One region of the Paenibacillus sp. FSL H7-0942 genome, then DNA from elsewhere that is predicted to be linked to it. Evidence: riboswitches for the same ligand, from Rfam matches in the RefSeq annotation. Region 1 holds a riboswitch; the other holds the start of a gene.

Region 1 (10,877 bases):
ATCCGGACAACAACGTTTGAAAGTATCCAGACCATCCACTGGCTACCGCCGCACTCGCAAAACCATACTCCAATATCAGATCCCATCCCAGAATCCAGGCAATAACTTCACCAAAAGCCGTATAGCTATACGTGTATGCACTACCCGATGCCGGTATGCTTGATGCAAATTCCGAGTAACACAATGCCGCGAATGCACATATGATACCTGCCAGCAAAAATGACAGTACAAGGCCCGGGCCGGCATACGTTGCGGCAGCTACACCAGTCAACACAAAAATCCCTGTGCCGATAATGGCACCCACCCCAAGTGTGGTTAAGTCCAGCGGACCAAGCGCCCGTTTCAATGCACTGCCGTTATCACCCGCTGAGGCAATTGGTTTTTTACGAAATAATGAAGATCGTTGTTTGTTCTCACGCATAGTCATGTTCCTCTCGTCATGAATCTTGAATGTGCTATGGATGTAGCAGCGATTGGATGGCTTCCCATCTGTTCTATGAAAAAGTCGTTTGTTCTATCTTATCGATCACCTATAAAAACCTATCGAATTCTACACGTTATCGCGTTGCTTGGTTAAATTTATTTTTGTAGATCACTTATTTTGTTCTTTTATCGCGAAATTTATCATGATCTGTTGCACGTGGATGAATATGAAAATGGATTTAAAACAAAACTGCGTATAATTTATATTATGCGCAGTTTTTATGAGCCTATTTTTCCGCGAAAAACATCTCTGGTACCTTGTTATCTGAAGTTAAGAAAAAGAGAGCTCTTTTCGTCTTTTTCCGCTGTATCTTCCTACCTTATCCTGTCTAATTCCACGATATGAAGGCATGTAAAAGAGCCACATATCATTATGCGGCCCTTTATTTTTTACTATAGGTAGAGGTGTATATAAAAATACGAACTGACTTCATTTCAGGTTTTTATGAAAAAGTAAATTATGAGAAAGCAATTCTCTCTGCATCTGACATCCTGTATTGGGTTAACAAATAATCTTTGCTCTGCATGGCCGCATGACGAATCGCATCCAGATCAACATTCAACAGCTTACCCTCTCGCTTCACGAGTCTACCTGCCACAAAGACCGTATCCACATTGGATGGATTGGCAAATTGCACGACAGCGCCGATTGGATCATGAACGGGGAACATATTCAGATCGGTGGTACGAATCATGATCAGATCCGCTTCTTTCCCTGGGGTCAACGTACCCACCTTCTGCTCCAATCCCAACGCTTGGGCACCAGCTGAAGTTGCAAATCTCAGCACTTGGCTGGACTGCAAGTTCAACTCACCAGGCATCTCACCCTGCTGCAAAAGTTGTTCATTGGCTCTGGATCGTTCAGCTTGAAGTGCGAACTTCATCTGCGAGAACATATCTCCGCCTGTAGACGTCACCACATCTACACCAAGTGTAGGTGTTCCCCCATGTTCAAGAAAATAGCCGGTGGCCGGATATCCATGACCCATCATCATTTCAACCTCAGGTGTGACCGACAAGGAAGCGCCGCTATCTGCCAGCATTTTGTATTCATCCATGCCCATGGTGTTACCATGAACGATATTCACCCGTGGACTTAAGAGTCCCGCTTCGTACAAGTGACTGATCGAGCGATCCGCAGATCCCCAACTGCCAAATCCGGCATGCATGGAACAGATCGCATCCAGTTCTTGTGCTAGCTCGATCTCTTTCACGGTTGTATCCCAATGACTGAACTCCGGACCACGAATGGCAAGCCCATAAGTAAGCAATTGATCCCGTGATGAAAAATAACGTTCTTTGACTCTTCTCACATCATTATTCGAATACGTGAGTTGACTATCCCGATTCCAGTAGTCCGTCTCACCAGGTACTCCGTGAGCAAATACCGCCCGAATGCCAGCATCCTGAAGTCCACGAATCAGTTCATCCGTATGGTCAGGGGAATATGGCATGCTCCAATCCATTACTGTCGTCACTCCTGCGTTAAGCGCTTCCAAGGAACCGAGCAGGTTGGCAATATAACTATCTTGTGGGCGGAGCTTGCTTCCCATCGCACCATAATAGAGATTTTGCAAATAAACTGGTAACGACCAGTTGGTTCCCACTGTTTTGACAAGTGATTCCCACATATGCCGATGCGTGTCCACCAGCCCAGGCATAATAATCATCGATGAAGCATCAATGATCTCCGCATCCGGAATATCCAGGTCGGGCTGAACCGCCATGATCAGTGAATCCTGAATCAGAACGTCCGCCCTCTTATACTGTCCAATTTTAGCATCCATCGACAACACACAGCCATTTTTCAACAGATAACTTGTCCGCATAAGAAACATCTCCCATCTATTTTGGTTTGAAAGACGATCACATCCTGCTTACGAATCTGTACTACTTCTGACTATTTTTTCGCTAGTATATATACATTATATAGTTATTGTTAGTATTTATCAATTTTGGGATTTACGTTTCGCCCGAAATCTTCTGACCTTCATCAGATTGCCACACATCTTATCATCACAGTACTTCTGTGTTCTGCTTCGGGTATCATCATAGAACATCCAGCGACAATCCGAATTATCACAGATCCGGATCCTGCCGCCTTCTCCCTCTACCAAAGTCAAAGCAAAGTCAGCAGCTACCTCAGCCATAACCTGACTCCAATGTGCTTCTACAGCTACCAGTTGGAGTTTCAGTTCCTGATCAATTGTAGTCAATGTTCTTCTCACATGCCCTGCTTCCATAACGCCGTTCAACCATTGTTTTTCTATATCCGTTAATGATGCTCCAGAAGATAAGCGGGCTCCAAGAGCTATCAATTCATTCCTGAAATTTCTCATCGACAACTCCTCTTCTGGAGATGCAGGGACAGAAGCGTGGAGTTGCCATCGTTCCAGAAAATCTTGCTGCCAGTTCGCCTTCCCAAGTCTGTCCTCCGATCGATCTCCCCCACGCCAGTCGTGATAATCGCTGTTTACAAAATCGGTCCATAACCTGTCCATATATACCTCCGTTTATTGTAACCATCTAATTAAACAAAGAAGGTTACAACTCATCTTTGATGTGTTATATTAAGTGTAACCTCATTAATCAGTTTTAGCTAGTTACATCACCTATCACAATTATACGCAAGGAGGAAAAGGCAATGACAAAAACAACAGCACTAGATGTGTTACTTATTCAAAAGGATGATACTTGGGATCAATGTAATTGGATTGTACCTTTGTCGAAATCCTTGGAGGGTCTTACAGCAGAACAAGCAGCTTGGATTCCACCCTCAGGGGGATTAAGCATCTGGCAGTTGGTTAACCATATGTATTATTACAACCATCGCTTATTATGTCGCATGCAAGGTAAGGAGCCTACCCTTCCTGCTGTTGACTCCAATGAATACACATTTGGGAATCCTGGAGATCCAACGGACGCAGCCGGATGGAATACACTGCTACAGGGTACAACTCGATTAGCCCAACAGTTGCGAGATCAATTGGCTGCACTACAAGAGTCAGATCTTGAAGCCGCATATATGGATTCCGAAGAGAAATGGGCACACGAACTAGCTCGCTGGGTACTCCATGATGCGTATCACGCAGGTCAGATCGTGCTTCTTCGCAGACAGCAAGGAAGTTGGAAAATCGTTTTCTAAAAAAAATGCTTGAACTGCTAGCGCTTACAGGAATAAGATGAACTTATTAATGTTACAGCTTGTTCAACACACTATATAATTGAATAGGATCTTCGGGGTAGGGTGCAATTCCCAACCGGCGGTGATGTTCTTCGGAACCAGCCCGCGACTCGCTAATTGTTCTTAACGAAGGACATTCAGCGACTGACTTGGTGTGAATCCAAGGCCGACGGTACAGTCCGGATGAGAGAAGATCAACACATTGACATGCCGTTCACGGGAAGGCCTCTTTCCTGACGCATGTCCTTGGATGAGCCCCCGTTTATTTGGTATATACCAAAACGGGGGCTTTTGTCGATTTTGCCAACTGAAGATTCCGTGTTCTGACGAAGGAGTCCTGAATATGGAAAAGACATCAGCAGCATCACCTGTTTACCGCAAGGAACGAAGTAATACCGGATTCTGGCTTGTAGTTCTCGGCGCCGCCTTATGGGGTGTCGACCCACTCTTCCGCATTATTTTGCTAAATACGATGACATCCACGCAGATTGTACTGGTGGAACATATCATCGTCAGTCTTATTGCCATTCCCGTACTGTGGAAATTTCGGGCTGATCTGAAAAACCTGCACGCTCGCCACTGGATTGCCGTGATTTTTATCTCATGGGGAGGATCAGCACTCGCAACGGTATTGTTCACCATGGCACTAACACATAACGATCCGAATACGGTACTTTTATTGCAAAAAATGCAACCACTCTTCGCTATCGTGCTGGCTAAACTGTTACTAAAAGAAACGTTACCACGTCGCTTCGGTGGATTGTTCTTCATTGCATTAGCAGGAACGTACCTGCTTACATTTGGATTCACATTGCCATTAGGTAACTGGGACAACTGGATTCATGCTGGAAGCTTGTTATCCCTTGGGGCTGCTGCCCTATGGGGAGGTTCAACCGTTATGGGACGATTGATGCTGGGTCAGGCGCGTTACGAAACCGTCACCTCCCTGCGCTTTGTCGTTGCTCTCCCGCTCCTGATCTTTATGACGTGGAACGAAGGTGCGGCATGGACGTTTCCGTCCGGAACGGGTGAACAGACTGCTGTCATCCTCAACATTCTCGGTCAGGCATTGTTACCAGGTTTGCTCAGTCTTCTGTTGTATTACAAAGGTCTGTCGTCAACCAAAGCCTCTGTTGCAACACTCGCAGAACTTAGCTTCCCGATGGCTGGTGTGTTGGTGAACTGGATTGCTTTCCGTACACTGATTACATGGGAGCAGCTGCTTGGTTTTATCCTGATCTGGGTGGCCCTCTTCGCCATTTCCAGACAGCAGGAAAGATCATCAACTGCGGCCGATGCTGCACCGAAGCTGCGTACAGAGTAAGTGGATATATCTGAGGTTCACATATAAACAAATAGTCAAATATAAAATAAAACCATTGCACATCAAATTAGATGAGCAGTGGTTTTTTATTTCCATGACTCGATATTACTCGTTCATTTTCTCAATTAGCAATATGAGCTATTAACCCTTTGCTTTATCTCTATTTCGCAAATGCAAATCCCCCTCTTTTCCCTCCAACCTCATAACGAGTATGCATATCATCGCACTACGTCTCTTCTATCTTTTGTCTTTTGTCTAATCCGGTGGTACGATGACATATGGAATAAACAGATGAAATATATTCAGAGAGGAACGATCATAATGTCTTCATTCTCATATACCTCCTACGACGCCGTAGGTTTGGCTGAACTGATCCGATCCCGGGAAGTATCCCCGGTTGAAATGCTTGAAGCGGCGTTTGCACGCCTTGAAGAAGTGAATCCGCAACTTAATGCGGTTATTCGTACATATGAATCTCGTGCACGGGAGGAAGCCGGTTTGGTTCGACCTGGAGAACAACCTTTTGCCGGTGTTCCCCTGCTCCTGAAAGATATCTCGCAATCCTTGGAAGGTGAATTTCTGACTTCAGGCTCCCGTTTGTTCAGCGAGCATCGTGCATTACGCAATTCCAATTTTGTCACTCGACTCCGTGATGCAGGCTTTATCTTCATAGGACATACCAATACGCCTGAATTTGGTTTAAAAAATATTACCGAGCCCCGTCTTCATGGTCCCACTCGCAATCCATGGAATATCAATCACTCCCCAGGTGGTTCAAGTGGTGGTGCCGCTGCTGCTGTAGCTTCGGGTATTGTTCCTCTTGCCGGAGCCAGTGACGGAGGAGGTTCGATTCGTATCCCGGCTTCCTTTAGCGGATTGTTTGGGTTAAAGCCAACCCGCGGGCGCACACCTGTAGGACCGGGAGTTGGTCGTCAATGGCAAGGCGCATCGATTGATTTTGCCCTCTCTCGCTCGGTTCGGGACAGTGCTGCATTGCTTGATACGTTACAAGTCATTCAGCCCGAAGCTGCGTTCCATGCTCCACTCTTTCCAGGCAGTTACTTGGCTGATATGAGCTATCCACATCAACGCAAACTGAAAATTGCATACACAACGGATTCACCCGTGGGTACACCTGTCAGCGCAGAAGCCAAAGAGTCTGTATACAAGCTCGTGCGCTGGTTGGAAGAACAAGGTCATCATGTTGAAGAAAAACTGAGTCCCGTCAACGGAGTTCGGTTGATGGAGAACTATTACATGATGAACAGTGGTGAGATGGCTGCGATGATCTCTTCCATGGAACGATCCATGGGCCGGGCTCTGACCTCCGATGATATGGAGATTGAATCATGGGTTCTGGCTGAAGCTGGCAAAAAGGTATCCGCTGCGGAGTTTGTACATAGCTTAGCTGAATGGGATGTAGCTGCAGCCCAGATGTCCACCTTGTTTGAGCGTTATGACTTCTACGTCACACCTGTTAATGCTTTTCCTGCGCCTAAGATTGGTGAATTAACGCCTCATGACGAACAGATCCGTAATCTGATGCGAATTAGTGAATTGGACAAGACCCAGCAGCAGCAACTCATCTATGAAATGTTTGAGCCAAGTCTTACGTATACACCGTTCACCCAGCTTGCAAATCTGACAGGCCAGCCTGCGATAAGTGTACCTCTGCATATGACACCTGAAGGGTTGCCAATGGGCGTTCAAGTGATGGCAACCAAGGGACGCGAAGATTGGTTGCTGCATCTCGCTGGTCAGCTTGAACAATCAGACCTCTGGATCGGAATGAGAGGTAATCCACTGTTCCCAGCATAAAGGCATATAATGTGGTTTGTGTTTAAATTCACCATTGGATGTTCCTGCCTGAGTAGAGTACGGCGCCATAACAGTGCATGAAAGCTTCATCTGCTCCGCATACTGAAAGCAAAAAGTAGCGGAGGAATGTGACGGATGAATACAAATCAGCGCCATAAACAGTCTTATCGTATCCCAGCCAAAACGGGATATGCCCTGAAAGTAAGCAAGGGTTCTTTACTACGCATAACGGATCTGGAGGGACAGCAAGTCATTGATTTTGTGGCATATGATGCTACGGATGCTAACCATCGCTTGGATCCCGGCGTGACAATGGACGTATTGCGTACTTATCGAATTAAACCAGGACAATTTGTATATTCCAATCAGTATCAACCTTTACTCAAGATTGTCCGTGACACCGTTGGGGTCCATGATTTCTTCAACTCTGCTTGTCGTCCAGAGATGTATGAGGTGTTATACGACAAAAAGGATCACGCCAGTTGTTATCACAATCTGAACACGGCACTGGAACCCTTCGGGATTCTACCACCAGACCAACACTATCCGTTTAACCTGTTTATGAAGTCCGTTGTAGACAGTGAAGGCAAGATTGATGTTGTAGCTCCCGATTCTCGTGCAGGTGATTATATCGAGATGGAGGCATTAATGGATCTCACAATTGGGCTCTCCGCCTGTCCTTGTGAAGAAAGCTCATGCAACGGATACAACTGCACCCCAATTCAATTGGATGTGGAACTTTAACAGAATAACAACGCCTTAAAGCGATATGATAAAAGTGGTTTGTTCTAATTCACTCCTTGCGGGAATACGATGACTTGTACCCATTTTCTGTGACAACTGGTACAATTCATCGAACCCGTTAAGGAGTGAACGTGTTTATGTCTGTACTGTTCAGTTATATCATTCTGGGAATATCATTGTCCGCTCCAATCGGTCCGATTAACGCCGCCCAACTCGACCGTGGAGCCCGCCACGGATTCATGCATGCTTGGATTCTAGGACTCGGAGCTATGTTTGCAGATTTGGTGTATATGCTGCTGATTTATTTTGGAGTTGCCCATTTTCTGGACACGCCGTTCATGCGCTCTTTTCTCTGGTCATTTGGCAGTTTTATTCTGATTTACACGGGAGTGGAAACGCTCTCGAAGCTAAAGCAAGGCATTCAAGGTACATCTACTGCGGAAGCAACTGTTCGAAAATCTTTTATTTCCGGATTTTTGATGGCCCTGTCCAATCCACTGAATATATTATTTTGGCTGGGGATCTATGGCTCTATTCTCGCGACAACTGTGAAGCATACGGATACTGCTCATTTGCTGCTCTACAGTTCAGGCATATTCATTGGTATTCTGGTGTGGGATGTCATTATGGCTGGCATGGCCAGTCGATTCCACAAACATAGCAGTGAGAATGTATTGCGCTGGATCTCTATCATTTCGGGAATCTGCCTGATCGGATTTGGTTTGTATTTTGGGTACGAAGCTGTACGTTCCATATTTTTCTGACAACAAAATCAGGCTGGACAGTCACCCAACTTCCCCGACATTAATACTGTAACGGTATCATGTGGAATGGAGTTGGGAATCAATGGCGGAGCTGTATAGTGCCGACGAAATAAACACCTTGTTTGAGCGTCTTCCATCTTGGCAGCAGGACGCTTATTCGCAATTTGGTAAAATGATCGCCGATGAAAATAATACGTATCCATGTGTACCTGGACGAATGGGATTTCTGTCAGGACATTTGAGGTACGGATTTACGTGTGACCCCCGATCTGAACATGCTGCCGAAGATATGGCCGATCTGCTTAGACAATATGGTCCTGTCTCCAGAGACACCGGTCATTACGCTTCGATGGTCGTGATCTGTGAGACACCAAGTGATCTGAAAGATCATACAACGGTAGAACAATATCAGACGTTATTCTGGCAAATGCTTAATCGGGTAAGTTCACACGATACCGAGCCGTGGCCGGAACATATTTCAACCGATCCTCATGATTCATCATGGGAGTTTTGCTTTGGCGGAGAGCCTTACTTTTGTTTCTGTGCAACTCCTGCACATGAACTCCGAGCCAGCCGGCATTTTCCTTATCTCATGTTTGCTTTTCAACCACGGTGGGTATTCGAATCCATTAATGACAACACCCCTCTTGGCCGTAAAATGAAAACCTTAATTCGCAAACGTCTCGCTGCGTATGATGCTGTACCTGCTCACCCTTCGCTGATGTGGTATGGTCAGCAGGATAATCTGGAATGGAAACAGTATTTCCTGCCTGATGATGAGCAGACACCTTCCAAATGTCCATTCATGCGGATGAAGCAAGCCTTAGGCAAGTTGACGAAATAATCTTAAAGCACTCATTAATCCGTTGTACGACCTCCACGAAAGTTGCTGAGAGTTGCTTATGGTTTGGATGGTGCTGACTGCGATGCTTTCGAGCCACGTACCTTATGAACAACATACGTGATGATGCCAAGGAACACCAGAAGTCCCACACTTGCCAGCAGACCCGTTCTGCTGGCTTTTTCCATCGCTGTCCCAGCCACAGCAGCTACAATTAATACTATGGCAATCCATACTTTGATGCGATTCCACTTCACGGGCTTCATTTTTTTAATGTACGTGATGCAGATGAGCAGCCATGTATACATTAATACCAGACTACCTGCTGTCGTCACATATTCAAACAAACTCTTGGGCATCCATAATGCCATCAACGTAGACAGGACTAATCCAGCCGCTGTGCAACACAATGCCTGAAGTGGCATGTCCTTTTTCCCCCAGGTCTTTGTGAACAGCTTTGGTGCATCTCCATCTTCCGCGAGTTTCACCAACATAGACGTAATGGCATATAACGAAGCCACCATCGTCGAGAATCCGGCTATAATCAGAATTCCGTTGAGTATGTGGACCACAACGGTTAATCCAATGGTGGACATGGCTTTGACAAGCGGACTTTCATCTGGAGTTAACTGAACTGAAGGCACAAGCAACAGGATCAACGCAATTGAAATCACATAGAGTGTACTCACCGTCAATAGCATTACTCGACCTGATTTCACTGCATCTTTTGGTTCTTTCAGGTTAGCTGCCATCAAACCCATAACCTCGATCCCGGCAAAAGCAAAGAATGCATAGATGAAACCGGTCCATACGCCTTTACCTCCATGCGGGAACCATTCATTCTTCAATTGCTCGGGTGTGACTTTTACAGGTAACCAACCCAGACAAGCCGCTCCTGCTATAGCTATAAATGCAACCGTTGCAGCAAGTTTGATTACAGCAAGAATATTCTCCGTTTTGGTTAATCCCTTCGCTCCCAGTGCAGCAATGAACAGACCTATAGCGGCATAGATCGCAACAAATGCCCATAGCGGAAACTTGGGAAACCAGAATTGAGAGAACAGCCCAAGTGCCGTTAATGAGCTGCCCATGATGAGCATTTCAGAGAACCAGTACATCCATCCACTACCAAAACCAGCCCAAGGTCCGAATGCTTCGCCCGCATACGTTCGAAAAGCGCCTTCCTTTGGATCATCTGCCGTCATCTGTGCCAGCGCACCAAATACAAAGTAAGTACCTGCCGCCGCCAGCACCAACAATATAAGTACGGATATGCCGGCCCAATGAATCGCTAGACTGGTTCCCAGAAAAAATCCCGTTCCCAGTGTGCAACCCGCGCCAAACAAGGATAGGCTGACCCAACTTAGTTTTTCGTCGTCGTTTTTACGGTGTTGCTGACTTTTCATGAAGTTCCTCCTTCTGCCTTATCCCCTTACGATTTACAGGTCATGGAGGTTTTATGTCTGTATTACCAAAAAGAATTATTATTAGTTTACATAATAATTAATATGTTTTTCGGATGTATTGACTTGTAATTATTTGTTGTCTCCGTTATATGGAAAACTTCTTATTATACAAATCAAAAAAAGAAAAACCTTCCACATGTAAATATTGTGAGAGGTTTTTCCATTGGGTATATCTAATCAAACTCGCATCAATAATTAATTTTGTGTTGCTTCGTACAGACGATGTAAAATGGTTGCTGCTTCAGCACGTGTC
Region 2 (10,877 bases), 470 kb from region 1:
TGGAATACATCACCTGTCAAACATTCAGAGTGCACACGTACAAGCACAGGTTTCGAACCATCAATTTCTCCTTTGACCAGAGCCACATGTTCCTTATTGTCCACAGCATTTGTATAAGCCACCGCTTGAAACTCACCAAAGTCCGTTGGCATACGCACAGCCACTTCACGTTGAACCAGCTGCTCTTTTTCGTTACGGTAACGAATCATGTCCTGAATACTGATCAGCTTCAGATCATGCTTGCGGGCAATCTCCTGCAGATCCGGAAGTCTGGCCATCGTGCCATCTTCCTTAATCACTTCACAAATAACGCCAGCAGGGTAGGAACCACACATGATAGCGAGATCTACAGCCGCTTCCGTATGTCCGGCACGACGAAGTACACCGCCGTCTTTTGCAATCAGAGGGAACATGTGACCAGGCTTACGGAAGTCCCCGGCTTTCGCCTCAGGATCGATTAGACCTTTCACGGTAATAGAGCGTTCATGTGCCGAGATACCTGTTGTTGTATCTTTGTGATCCACAGAGACGGTGAAGGCTGTTCCATGGAAATCCGTATTTTGTTGAACCATCGGTTTCAGGTTAAGTTCGTCCGCACGTTGTTGTGTAATCGGAACACAGACCAGACCTCTACCTTCAGTAATCATGAAATTAATGACTTCAGGCGTCGCCTTTTCGGCCAAAGCGATAAAATCGCCTTCATTCTCCCGATCTTCATCATCCACAACAATGACGGGTTTACCACGCATGAGATCATATATGGCTTCTTCTATTGTGTCCAGAATGGATTGTTCTGACATTGGTCCACCTCCAGTTAATTTCTGTTCTCTATTTATGCAAATCCGTGATTGGAGAGAAAATCTTCACTGATACTGCGCGGCTTGCCAGCACCCGTCTCCCGATGTCCTCTCCCATACTGGAGCAGATGATCCACATATTTGCCCAAAATATCGCATTCGATATTAATGGTATCCCCTGTCTTTTTCACATTTAGTACAGTTTCACCAATGGTATGCGGGATAATGGAAACCGTGAATGCGGTATCCGATGTATGGACAACGGTCAAGCTAATGCCATCCAGTGTAACCGATCCTTTAGGGATCAGATATTTGAACAACTGGTGATCATCAGGCTTGATCTCAAACACAATTGCATTCTGATCACGTGTTATACTGCCAATCACTCCAGTACCATCAACATGGCCCTGAACGATATGTCCGCCAAAACGACCGCCTGATTGCATGGCCCGCTCCAGATTAACTTTACTGCCAGATTGCAGCTGACTGAGATTGGTATGGCGATAGGTTTCAGGCATTACATCGGCGGTAAAACCTCCACCTTCGAGCGTTGTCGCAGTTAAGCACACGCCGTTCACTGCTACACTATCACCAATCTTCAGATCGTCCATGATGGCGGAAGCTCCGATATTCAGGACCATCGCTTCGCCTTTCCGACCAATACGCCGGATCTGACCGACTTCTTCCACCAAACCGGTAAACATGCTGCCGCCTCCCTTTTTCAAGTTATAAAGAACCTAACTTTCTACTTTCAAATCCATTTATTTATTCAGGCCACACCGGAATACCGCCAATGCTGATATTATCTCCAACTTGTTCGATCTCCAACTGATTCAATTGAATCGCCTGATTCATACGTTCCACACCCTCGAAGCGGAAGCTTCCAGGTGTATCATAACCGCCTACAATCTTCGGAGCGATAAACATGAGCAGTCGATCGACCAACCTTGCCTCCAGCATGGCTCCATTCAAGGTGCCTCCACCTTCAAGCAAAATTGAACCAATGTCACGCTCACCCAACTTGCTAAGACCGTTTAACAGATCCACACGTGGTCCAGGACCACAGCGTATAATCTCGACGCCGTAGGCTTCCAAACGTTCAGCAACTTCAGGACTGGCTTCGTCTGTTGTCAGCACCCATGTTGGAGCAAGACCATCCTTAACCATTTTGGCACCTACGGGGAGACGTAACTTGGAATCCACTACAATGCGCACTGGACTAATGCCTTCGACTTGCAAACGGGTTGTAAGTTCCGGATTATCGGCGATTACCGTGTCGACGCCAACCATAATTCCCTGGTGACGATGACGAAGGGCATGCACAATCTCACGAGCGGGCTCGTTAGAGATCCACTTGCTGTCTCCGCTGCGAGTAGCAATTTTGCCATCCAAAGTAGTAGCCGTTTTCAGTGTCACAAAAGGTAGACCCGTTGTAATAAACTTAATGAATTTTTCATTCATGCGTCTTCCTCGCTCACGCAGTACGCCAACTTCAACTTCAATGCCTTGTTGACGAAGCATGCTTATACCCCTGCCGGATACTTGCGGATTTGGATCTTCACAACATACCACAACACGTTTCACCTTTTCATGAATCAGGCGTTCACTACAAGGTGGCGTCTTGCCATAATGACTACAAGGCTCAAGTGTAACGTATACCGTACTTCCCTCTGCATCACTGCCTGCCATGTTAAGTGCATGCACCTCTGCATGACCGGTTCCACGTTTCAGATGGCTCCCCAGGCCTACAATACGGCCTTCTTTCACAACCACACATCCAACAACCGGATTAATCCCCGTCTGTCCCTGTGCTCGTTCCGCCATATCCAATGCCAGTGCCATATAAAATTCATCATTGATCATTTCCAAATCCGTTCACCCCGCGGTTTAAAGTCTTGTTTATTAAAAAATCCCCGTCGAACAATCAGTTCGATGGGGATGATGAGAGACAAATGTCACCAGCAGGAGTGAAATGGATACAGCACGCCAACACTTTGCCCAAAACTTCATTTCGGGCAAGTGAAAATAGACACATACCTTAATGAACATTAATTACAGGTAAAGAGCTTTTATAGTGCGGCATATGTATGGAACTGTCCGGCGTAACCGGATCTTCCCTGCACAGTGCAAGACATCACAAATCGTGACTGTGCAGCAATACTCCTGCTGAATGCAAACCTGTTAGGTCTGCACCTCTCCTTCTCCCATCCAGACTATACTGTCGGTTCTGGAATTACACCAGATCAGCCATCTGCCAATGGCAGACAGGTCACGGACTTTGCATCAAGTGCTGGACACATAGGTCCTTACACTTCCTGCATCACCGCCGGTAGGGAATTGCACCCTGCCCTGAAGGATTGCTTTCGTTATTACTTGGATGTTAGCACTTTAATGCCAAAAAATCAATTGTTTTTTGTTCCTTTTTGTCACATACTAACTTTTAATAAGCTAAGAAACAACAAAAACCGCTTCCTCTCAAGGAGGCACGGTTTTTGCTTGGAGGCCCATTTCACACCCATCGTATCATTCTACATATCAGGAAAACACCAGCTCGCCATATGCTTTAATTCTTTGGCATTATGGAATGGAGTGCGATCAGGTTCTTGCAGGGGCGAAGTCGGAAGCGGGAACTCTCTTGCCACCCTTCTGACCCAACTTGTGGAATCAATCGCAATAGCCGAGCATTTCCAGCGTCCATTCGCTCTCGGTCGAAACGTCCCATGCAAATCTGCTTTTCCCGGCATCTCTGGGAAGACTCCATCCAGATATTCGACAATGACGCGCTTGTCTCTGACTTCATGACAATATACAGTCACCCATACACCTTCCCGGACCCGAACAGCATACACATCGCCAGACTGTACCTCCCCGGTACCTGCATCAGGAGATGCCTTTGGTACTTTTCCGCGAACACTTCTCTTCTTCTCCAATGCCCCTAAGATCGTGTCCTTTACAGCTGGACTCTCATCAGGCTTATCCGCAAGTGATATGTTATTCAGATCAAAATCATGAAATATCTTGTTCAGGTTGTTCTCATTAATTCCGACAGATGAGTCCCACCACGCCAGAGGGGCCTGCACTTCAACCCGCACATTGGGGCGTGCGTCACGCTGCATGTAAGAGGTGAATTCCGTGATCATTCCAGGATGTTCCGGCGTATCCAATATGCCAATCAGAGCTAACGTCTCAAGTAAATCACGGTAGGCATATTCCTTCTGTGTAGGCAAAAGACGTTCCTTCTTGAGCGCTACTGCTGCCTTGCTGTAACGTGTTTTGGGAGGTAATTCGCGCAGCACCGTTAACACCGCACGGAATGTCCAGCGGTCGTACTCATTGGGTATTGGAAGCTCCTGCGCAGTAGCCAGCTCTCGAAGTGCCAACACATATCCAAAAGGATCACCGTCCAACGGGGTTCCATTGGTCATCCGCCAATACCATTGCAGCGTTGTGTCGGTTGCTTGATCTACACTTAATCCGCAGATCTTACAAGTGTTTGAAGATGGATATGGCGTATGTTCATGACTTGGCATACTGCTCGCAATTAGCTTGCCCGTAAGCAACGAACGCCAGATCATGGGTGCTGACCACAAAGAGGATACAAAGGCCTGCGCTGCATCATTGATCGTCCATTGATTCGCAACTTTTTTCAGCTCAGTAATCGTTTCATCATGTTGCGGACGTACAAAGCGATTCGGTTCATGCCCGGCTGCCTCAAGCGCTTCTCGATCCTTTACCGATAGACTATCCGGAACGACATGGCGCGATGCCTGCAGTTCTTCATCCCACAACGTGCGCTCACTATAAATTTGTTTTAACAAGCTTAGCTGAGTAACCATATCCAAGGTTATATTCATCCTTTCTAATTATCGATTTCAAGTATGTAAAAAAAATAAAAAAAGTGCTTCTATAAAAGAAGCACTTCATGTTGGACCCAGTTAAGGTGAAGGTATTAAGCTTCTACAACTTCAACAGTTTCCATTTTGTCTTTACCTTCTAAAGCGTCCACGAACTCCATACCTTTAGTTACTTTACCAAATACAGTATGTTGTCCATCCAAATGTGGTTGCGGTTGGTAGCAGATGTAGAACTGGCTTCCACCTGTGTTACGGCCAGCATGTGCCATAGCAAGTGTTCCGCGCTCATGTTTGTTCGGGTTAATTTCACAGTTGATTGTGTAACCTGGGCCACCTGCACCGGAACCGTTAGGGCATCCGCCTTGAGCTACAAAGCCCGGGATAACGCGGTGGAAAGTAAGACCATTGTAGAAACCGGAGTTAGCCAGTTTCTCAAAGTTTGCTACTGTGTTTGGAGCTTCTTGATCGAACAGATCGATCAGAACTTCTCCGCCGTTTGCCAATTTAATTTTCGCTTGTTTCGCCATATGTAAATGACTCCTTTCGTATTGACCATCGTTAATGGTGCCAGAACGCATGACCCTGGGCCAAGCATTACAGCACTTTTCTTAGTGTACACCGAAAATGTCTGGATCGCAAAAAAAACGGCAACTTTTTTCATGATTTAGCTCCAATACGCAAAAAGCAGACGAAAAAGGAAGTTCCTTTTTCATCTGCTTCAACTGCAAAATCCCTATATCTTGAATAATGCAGAAACGCATTATCTTTTGACGAATTAGCGAGTAACTGGCTGTTTTCCAATGCGCGCAGGTACCAGGTCATTCTGGATGATATCTTGATACGTCTCACGGCGTACCACGACATCCCCTTGACCGTCTTTGACAAAGACAACGGCTGGACGACGAATCCGGTTGTAGTTGCTCGCCATGGAGTAGTTATACGCACCTGTGCAAGCTACAGCGAGTAGGTCGCCACTTTCCACTTTTGGCAGGTCCAGATCCCAGATCAACATATCGCCACTCTCGCAACATTTACCCGCAACAGATACTGTTTCCTGAGCAGCCTCATTCGCACGATTGGCAAGCACAGCTTCATACTTGGATTCATACAAAGCAGGACGTGGGTTATCGGTCATACCACCATCAACGGCAACGTATTTACGCACGCCTGGAATGTCTTTGCTAGTTCCAACGGTATACAGCGTTGTTCCCGCTTCACCCACGATGCTGCGGCCTGGCTCAACCCAGATCTCAGGTACGGCATAGCCGATTTGAGCAAAATGATTTTTAACGGCATCTGTAATAGCCTTTACGTATTGCGCAACTTCAAGTGGCGTATCTCCATCGATATAACGGATTCCGAATCCACCACCAAGGTTAACCACTTTGAATGCAACGTTAAGACGCTCATATACGCTTGCTGCAAATTCAGCAACACGTTGAACAGCCATCTGGAAGCCTTCAACTTCGAAGATCTGGGAACCGATGTGGGAATGCACACCGAGCAATACCAGGTTAGACTGCTTGGAAGCCAAGTCAATCGCTTCAAATGCTGTACCATTACCGATATCAAATCCAAATTTGGAATCCGTTTGACCTGTGGAAATATATTCATGCGTATGTGCCTCAACACCAGGCGTCACACGAAGCAAAATGTTTACTTTACGATTTTTGTCCGCTGCTACAGCCTGCAACAGATGCAATTCATTGAAGTTATCAACAACAAAACATCCAATCTCTGCATCAAGAGCCATTTCGATCTCTTCCAGCGTTTTGTTGTTACCGTGGAAGTGAATGCGCTCAGCCGGGAATCCTGCTTGCAGTGCAGTAAACAGTTCACCGTCAGATACAACATCCAGGGAAAGTCCTTCTTCAGCTGCAAGGGCACACATCGCCATTACACAGAATGCTTTACTTGCGTAAGCAACCTGGAAGCCCAATCCGGAAGCACGGAATGCTTCCATGTACTCTCTGCAACGCTCGCGAACCAATTGCTCGTCCACAACGTACAGGGGTGTTCCAAATTGTTCTTTCAGATCTGTTGCATCAACTCCGCCAATCTCCAGATGTCCTTGCGCATTTATTTTACTTGTACCATGTAAATACATAATCTGCATTCCTCACTTTTTATATACTGGAACAATTGATATTCCAATGATTTTACACCAGTATATCAAATTAGGCAGCGAGATGAATGGATTTTTCGGAAGATCATTTGTGTTTTTTACTTTTTTGCAATTCCCCGTCCGGATCATCGGACATTTTGGTGTTGTCACGGGTTTTATTGAATGATGGACGTTTTTTATTTTCCAGCAGCGGAAGCCGGAATAAAAAGTTGCCCAAGGCCTTTGCATTAAACGGTATAAAAGGCCAGAGATACGAAGAATTGTACGACCGGTGAACGGTGAGTGCCAATATGAGTAATGTACAGCCCACGACCAACCCCGGAACCTTAAATATCGCTACTGCAATGAGCAGAAACAACCTGACTAGCCTGTTGGCGAGCCCCAGCTCGTAACTCGGCGTGGCAAACATTCCGATGGCTGCGATGGCCATATAGAGCACAACCTCATTAACAAAGTATCCTGTTTTCACCGCGATATCCCCGACTAGAATGGCCGCGATTAAGCCCATGGCCGATGCCAGAGGTGTAGGCGTATGAACCGCTGCCATCCGTAATAAATCGACGCCAAGTTCGATCAGGAGAAACTGTAGAATTAGCGGTAGCTTTACATTTTCCTGTGGACCAATGAAGTCCAGTCCCATCGGTTTAATCGAAGGATCAATAACCATGAGCAACCACAGCGGTAATAAAAACAACGAGATGAGAATCCCTGCAAAACGCACCCATCGTAAATATGTTCCCATCAAGGCCGTCTGTCTGTTCTCCTCCGCATGCTCACATAGGTCGAAAAAGGTCGTTGGTAGAATCATCACACTGGGGGAAGTGTCTACGAAAATGACGACTCGTCCTTCCAGCAAATGAGAAGCTGTAACATCTGGTCGTTCCGAATAACGAACGAGTGGGAACGGATTCCATCCCTTGTTGATAATCGCTTCTTCCAGCTGTTTATCGGCGGCGGGAATACCATCGATATCCACTCGTTGAATTTTTTCCCGGACTGAATCCACCTGCACTTTATCCACAATATCGTCAATGTACACCACGCAGACATCGGTTTGTGTTCTCCGCCCCACCTGCATGATCTCAAATTTCAGTCCAGGGTCGCGTATTCTGCGACGCACTAAGGTCACGTTGGTCAAGAGCGTTTCGGTAAAGCCGTCTCTGGAACCGCGGACCACCCTTTCCAATGAAGGTTCTTCTGGTGAACGAACCGGGTAACTCCGGGTATCCATAATTAAGACCGAGCGATCTCCTTCAACGAACATTGCGCTCATACCGGTAAGGACCTTGTTGATGACAGCACTCATCTTCTCGACTTTTTCCACCTGAATGTGGGGAATGTAACATTCAAAATAGGATTTGAGTGCATGTCCTGAGACGTCATCCGGCGTGAGATAGGTTAATCTTTTCAAGACTTCAAGCAAAATCTCATCCTTGGCGAAGCCGGTGATCATCAGCAATCCAACGTGCTTACCACCTAGGACCATTTCCCTCATATTCACGTCGAACGATTCTCCAAGCCCCAGTACCTGTTGCAGTGTATATCTATTCTCACTCATGCGTGGGGAGATATCATCGTTTTCCTGCCAATATTGTACGGATTCCTCAATGCTGTCGGACATCTCATTTTGTTTTTTCTTATTGTACGCTTTCTCCTCTTCTTCCTTCTGAATCTCATAAGCAGACTTGTGTAACATCTCTTCCGTTATACCTTCACTATTTTCCTGGCCTGTGTGCTCCGTTCGTTCATCCATCTTCCATCCTCCTATGGCCACGAGTTACCGCTGATATATGAAAAAATCAAACAGGGAACCTGTCATTTTGCCCAAAATCATGGCGAGCAGTAATCCAAACAAATAAGGTTTCATGCCCAATCGTTTGGCTAGCACGGGCAGTACATTGAGTACCTCAGTGAGCGCTGCGGCGAGCAGACCGATGAACACGCCACAGAACAAACCAACGATCGGGCTGAGCAGCAGCACCCCATGCATTTTCCAATGCCAGAAGTCCGCCACCGTCCCGAGCAGTGAACCACCAATTAGCGCCCCTTCGTACCAGTGAGTTTTGTCATACGATTGCGTAAGTTGAGCCAACCTTGGAATCATATCGAGCACCAGAATGAGCGCAATTACGCCGCTCCCTACGGCAATCCCCCCTGCAATACCCAATACAATGCTGATTGCTCCATTAAGAACGCTCATCCGCATTCATCTCCCTGCGTTCCTGCTCGTGCATCCGTTCGCTTTCTTCAATCACCACATATTTATCTACATTTTGCTGGTATAGGAACATCTCCACTTCCAGCGGAGTAGGCTCCTCATTCCACTTTTTCTTGAACAAATGATTAAAAAATACTGCCATTCCAAATCCAATGCCAATGGAATACGCCACTTGGAACAGATAGGGATGTTCGTCCCGATGCCCAGTAAGCATCTCCACAATACGAATCTGTACTTCCTGCATGTTCACATCGGCATGAAAATTCATAATGGTTAAGGCTGATCCGAAGAACAGCAGCAGCCAAACCAATATGAACAGAGACTTGGAAGGTTGACCATTTCCTGCAATGACTTCAACCAACGTATGGCCTGATCCAATCAGTTCCACACTTACCTCCGGCAAGATGTTCCGAATTCGGGGAATAATCTGCAATATATCAATGAGGATCAGATTGCCATCCTCCGGTCCAGGGCGCAGCAGTTCAAGCTCCAGTAGCCTGCCCTCCTGGTCTTCAGAAGAGGTCAGTACATGTGCAATATCTCCAAGCTTGACTGCTCTGCCCCTCTGGATGCGAATACGGCTGCGCAGACGAATATAGACCATTGGAGTGGGTGTCTGGGACATCCATAGCACTCCTTTACTGCGTAATTTAGGTTAGTATTTGAAGAATGTGCAAATTTATTACAAACTGGTTGGAAAAAAGGTGGAATGTTTAGTTGACGCTGCGGGATGGATCGGTCATTGGTCGCTGTTATCCCCGGATTTCTTGAACTCTCCTTTTCAAGGAGGAAATCCGGTGCTAAAGGCGAACGCTTCGCTCCTTTTGACCGATTCCATCCCTCCGCTGCCCATCGTCCTCCCGTTTCCAAACGTTTGAAATAAATATGCTGGGGAGGTGGCAGGAAGGGAATTGAAAGATGAGCTTTTTGGGGTTATTTTGCTCAAATTCTATGACTTTGGAGTTGTCTTCTGGGACCGTCTAGACTACAGTTGTGTAGAAATTTGGAGACAAAGGCGCACGCTTCGCTTCTTCAGGTCTAATCTGCCGCCTGCGTTGCTTATGTATCCTTAGATGAACCCTCACGCTTCGCTCCTTTCGACCGATTCCATCCCTCCGCTACCCCTCGTCCTCCCGTTTCCAAACGTTTGAAATAAATATGCTGGGGAGGTGGCAGGAAGGGAATTGAAAGATGAGCTTTTTGGGGTTATTTTGCTCAAAATTCCATGACTTGTGAAGGTAGCTTCTGGATATTAATTTTAGAAATTTGGGGATTTGAAGCGCAACTGAGTGTGAAGCATTATTTTACATATCAAAAAAAGTCGCCGTATGGGCGACTCTTCGGTATTGGTAGATAGGTTCACGGATCATGAACAATAATTCAAGAATTATTTTCTTTGTCTCTTTTGTTCAATTCCCTTCTAAATCGTAAAGGGGTTGAATTCATTGTTTTCCGGAATTGGTTAATGTAATAACTCGTGCTGTTAAAACCGACCTCATAGGCAATTTCGGTGATGCTACGCTTGGAGGATTGCAATAGTTCAATGCTTCTTTGGATGCGGTACTCTATCACATATTGCATGGGTGTGGTTTTCAGGATTTGCTTGAAATAACGGCATGTCTCCGATCGACTTAACTGTCCAGCCTTTGCAATATCTTCAAGCTTAATTGGATCGGCATAATTGAGATTAATCCATTGCAACATGTCTTTCATTCGGTTGTTTCTGCTCATCTCTGATGTATCATGTTCAAGAGAATATCCGTTCATAATCAGCAGTTTCCACATATTAAGCACCGCAGAAGCAACATTCACTTCGTAAAAAGGAACTTGGTGCACTAACTCTTTTCTAATCCGTGAAATAACATCCAGGATCTGTTCTCCCC

The links. Region 1 has a riboswitch for FMN ahead of MHI48_RS17610 (DMT family transporter). Riboswitches for the same ligand answer to the same signal wherever they lie in the genome.
Region 2: another riboswitch for FMN. It lies ahead of ribD (bifunctional diaminohydroxyphosphoribosylaminopyrimidine deaminase/5-amino-6-(5-phosphoribosylamino)uracil reductase RibD); the one in region 1 lies ahead of MHI48_RS17610 (DMT family transporter).

Annotation. Positions count from the first base shown of each region.
Region 1 is NZ_CP150279.1:3,961,809-3,972,685, forward strand. It holds gene MHI48_RS17590 (amino acid permease) at 1-421, opposite strand, end outside; gene MHI48_RS17595 (amidohydrolase family protein) at 942-2,312, opposite strand; gene MHI48_RS17600 (CGNR zinc finger domain-containing protein) at 2,433-2,984, opposite strand; gene MHI48_RS17605 (DinB family protein) at 3,128-3,628, shown strand; FMN riboswitch at 3,713-3,866, shown strand; gene MHI48_RS17610 (DMT family transporter) at 4,011-4,991, shown strand; gene MHI48_RS17615 (amidase) at 5,313-6,809, shown strand; gene MHI48_RS17620 (DUF1989 domain-containing protein) at 6,945-7,553, shown strand; gene MHI48_RS17625 (LysE family translocator) at 7,691-8,317, shown strand; gene MHI48_RS17630 (YqcI/YcgG family protein) at 8,400-9,161, shown strand; gene MHI48_RS17635 (amino acid permease) at 9,218-10,564, opposite strand; gene MHI48_RS17640 (S-layer homology domain-containing protein) at 10,820-10,877, opposite strand, start outside.
Region 2 is NZ_CP150279.1:4,436,045-4,446,921, forward strand. It holds gene MHI48_RS19700 (bifunctional 3,4-dihydroxy-2-butanone-4-phosphate synthase/GTP cyclohydrolase II) at 1-800, opposite strand, end outside; gene ribE (riboflavin synthase) at 833-1,501, opposite strand; gene ribD (bifunctional diaminohydroxyphosphoribosylaminopyrimidine deaminase/5-amino-6-(5-phosphoribosylamino)uracil reductase RibD) at 1,563-2,666, opposite strand; FMN riboswitch at 2,990-3,158, opposite strand; gene MHI48_RS19715 (hypothetical protein) at 3,326-4,615, opposite strand; gene MHI48_RS19720 (peptidylprolyl isomerase) at 4,747-5,178, opposite strand; gene lysA (diaminopimelate decarboxylase) at 5,427-6,758, opposite strand; gene MHI48_RS19730 (spore germination protein) at 6,862-8,529, opposite strand; gene MHI48_RS19735 (stage V sporulation protein AB) at 8,554-8,982, opposite strand; gene MHI48_RS19740 (stage V sporulation protein AA) at 8,963-9,619, opposite strand; gene MHI48_RS19745 (helix-turn-helix domain-containing protein) at 10,375-10,877, opposite strand, start outside.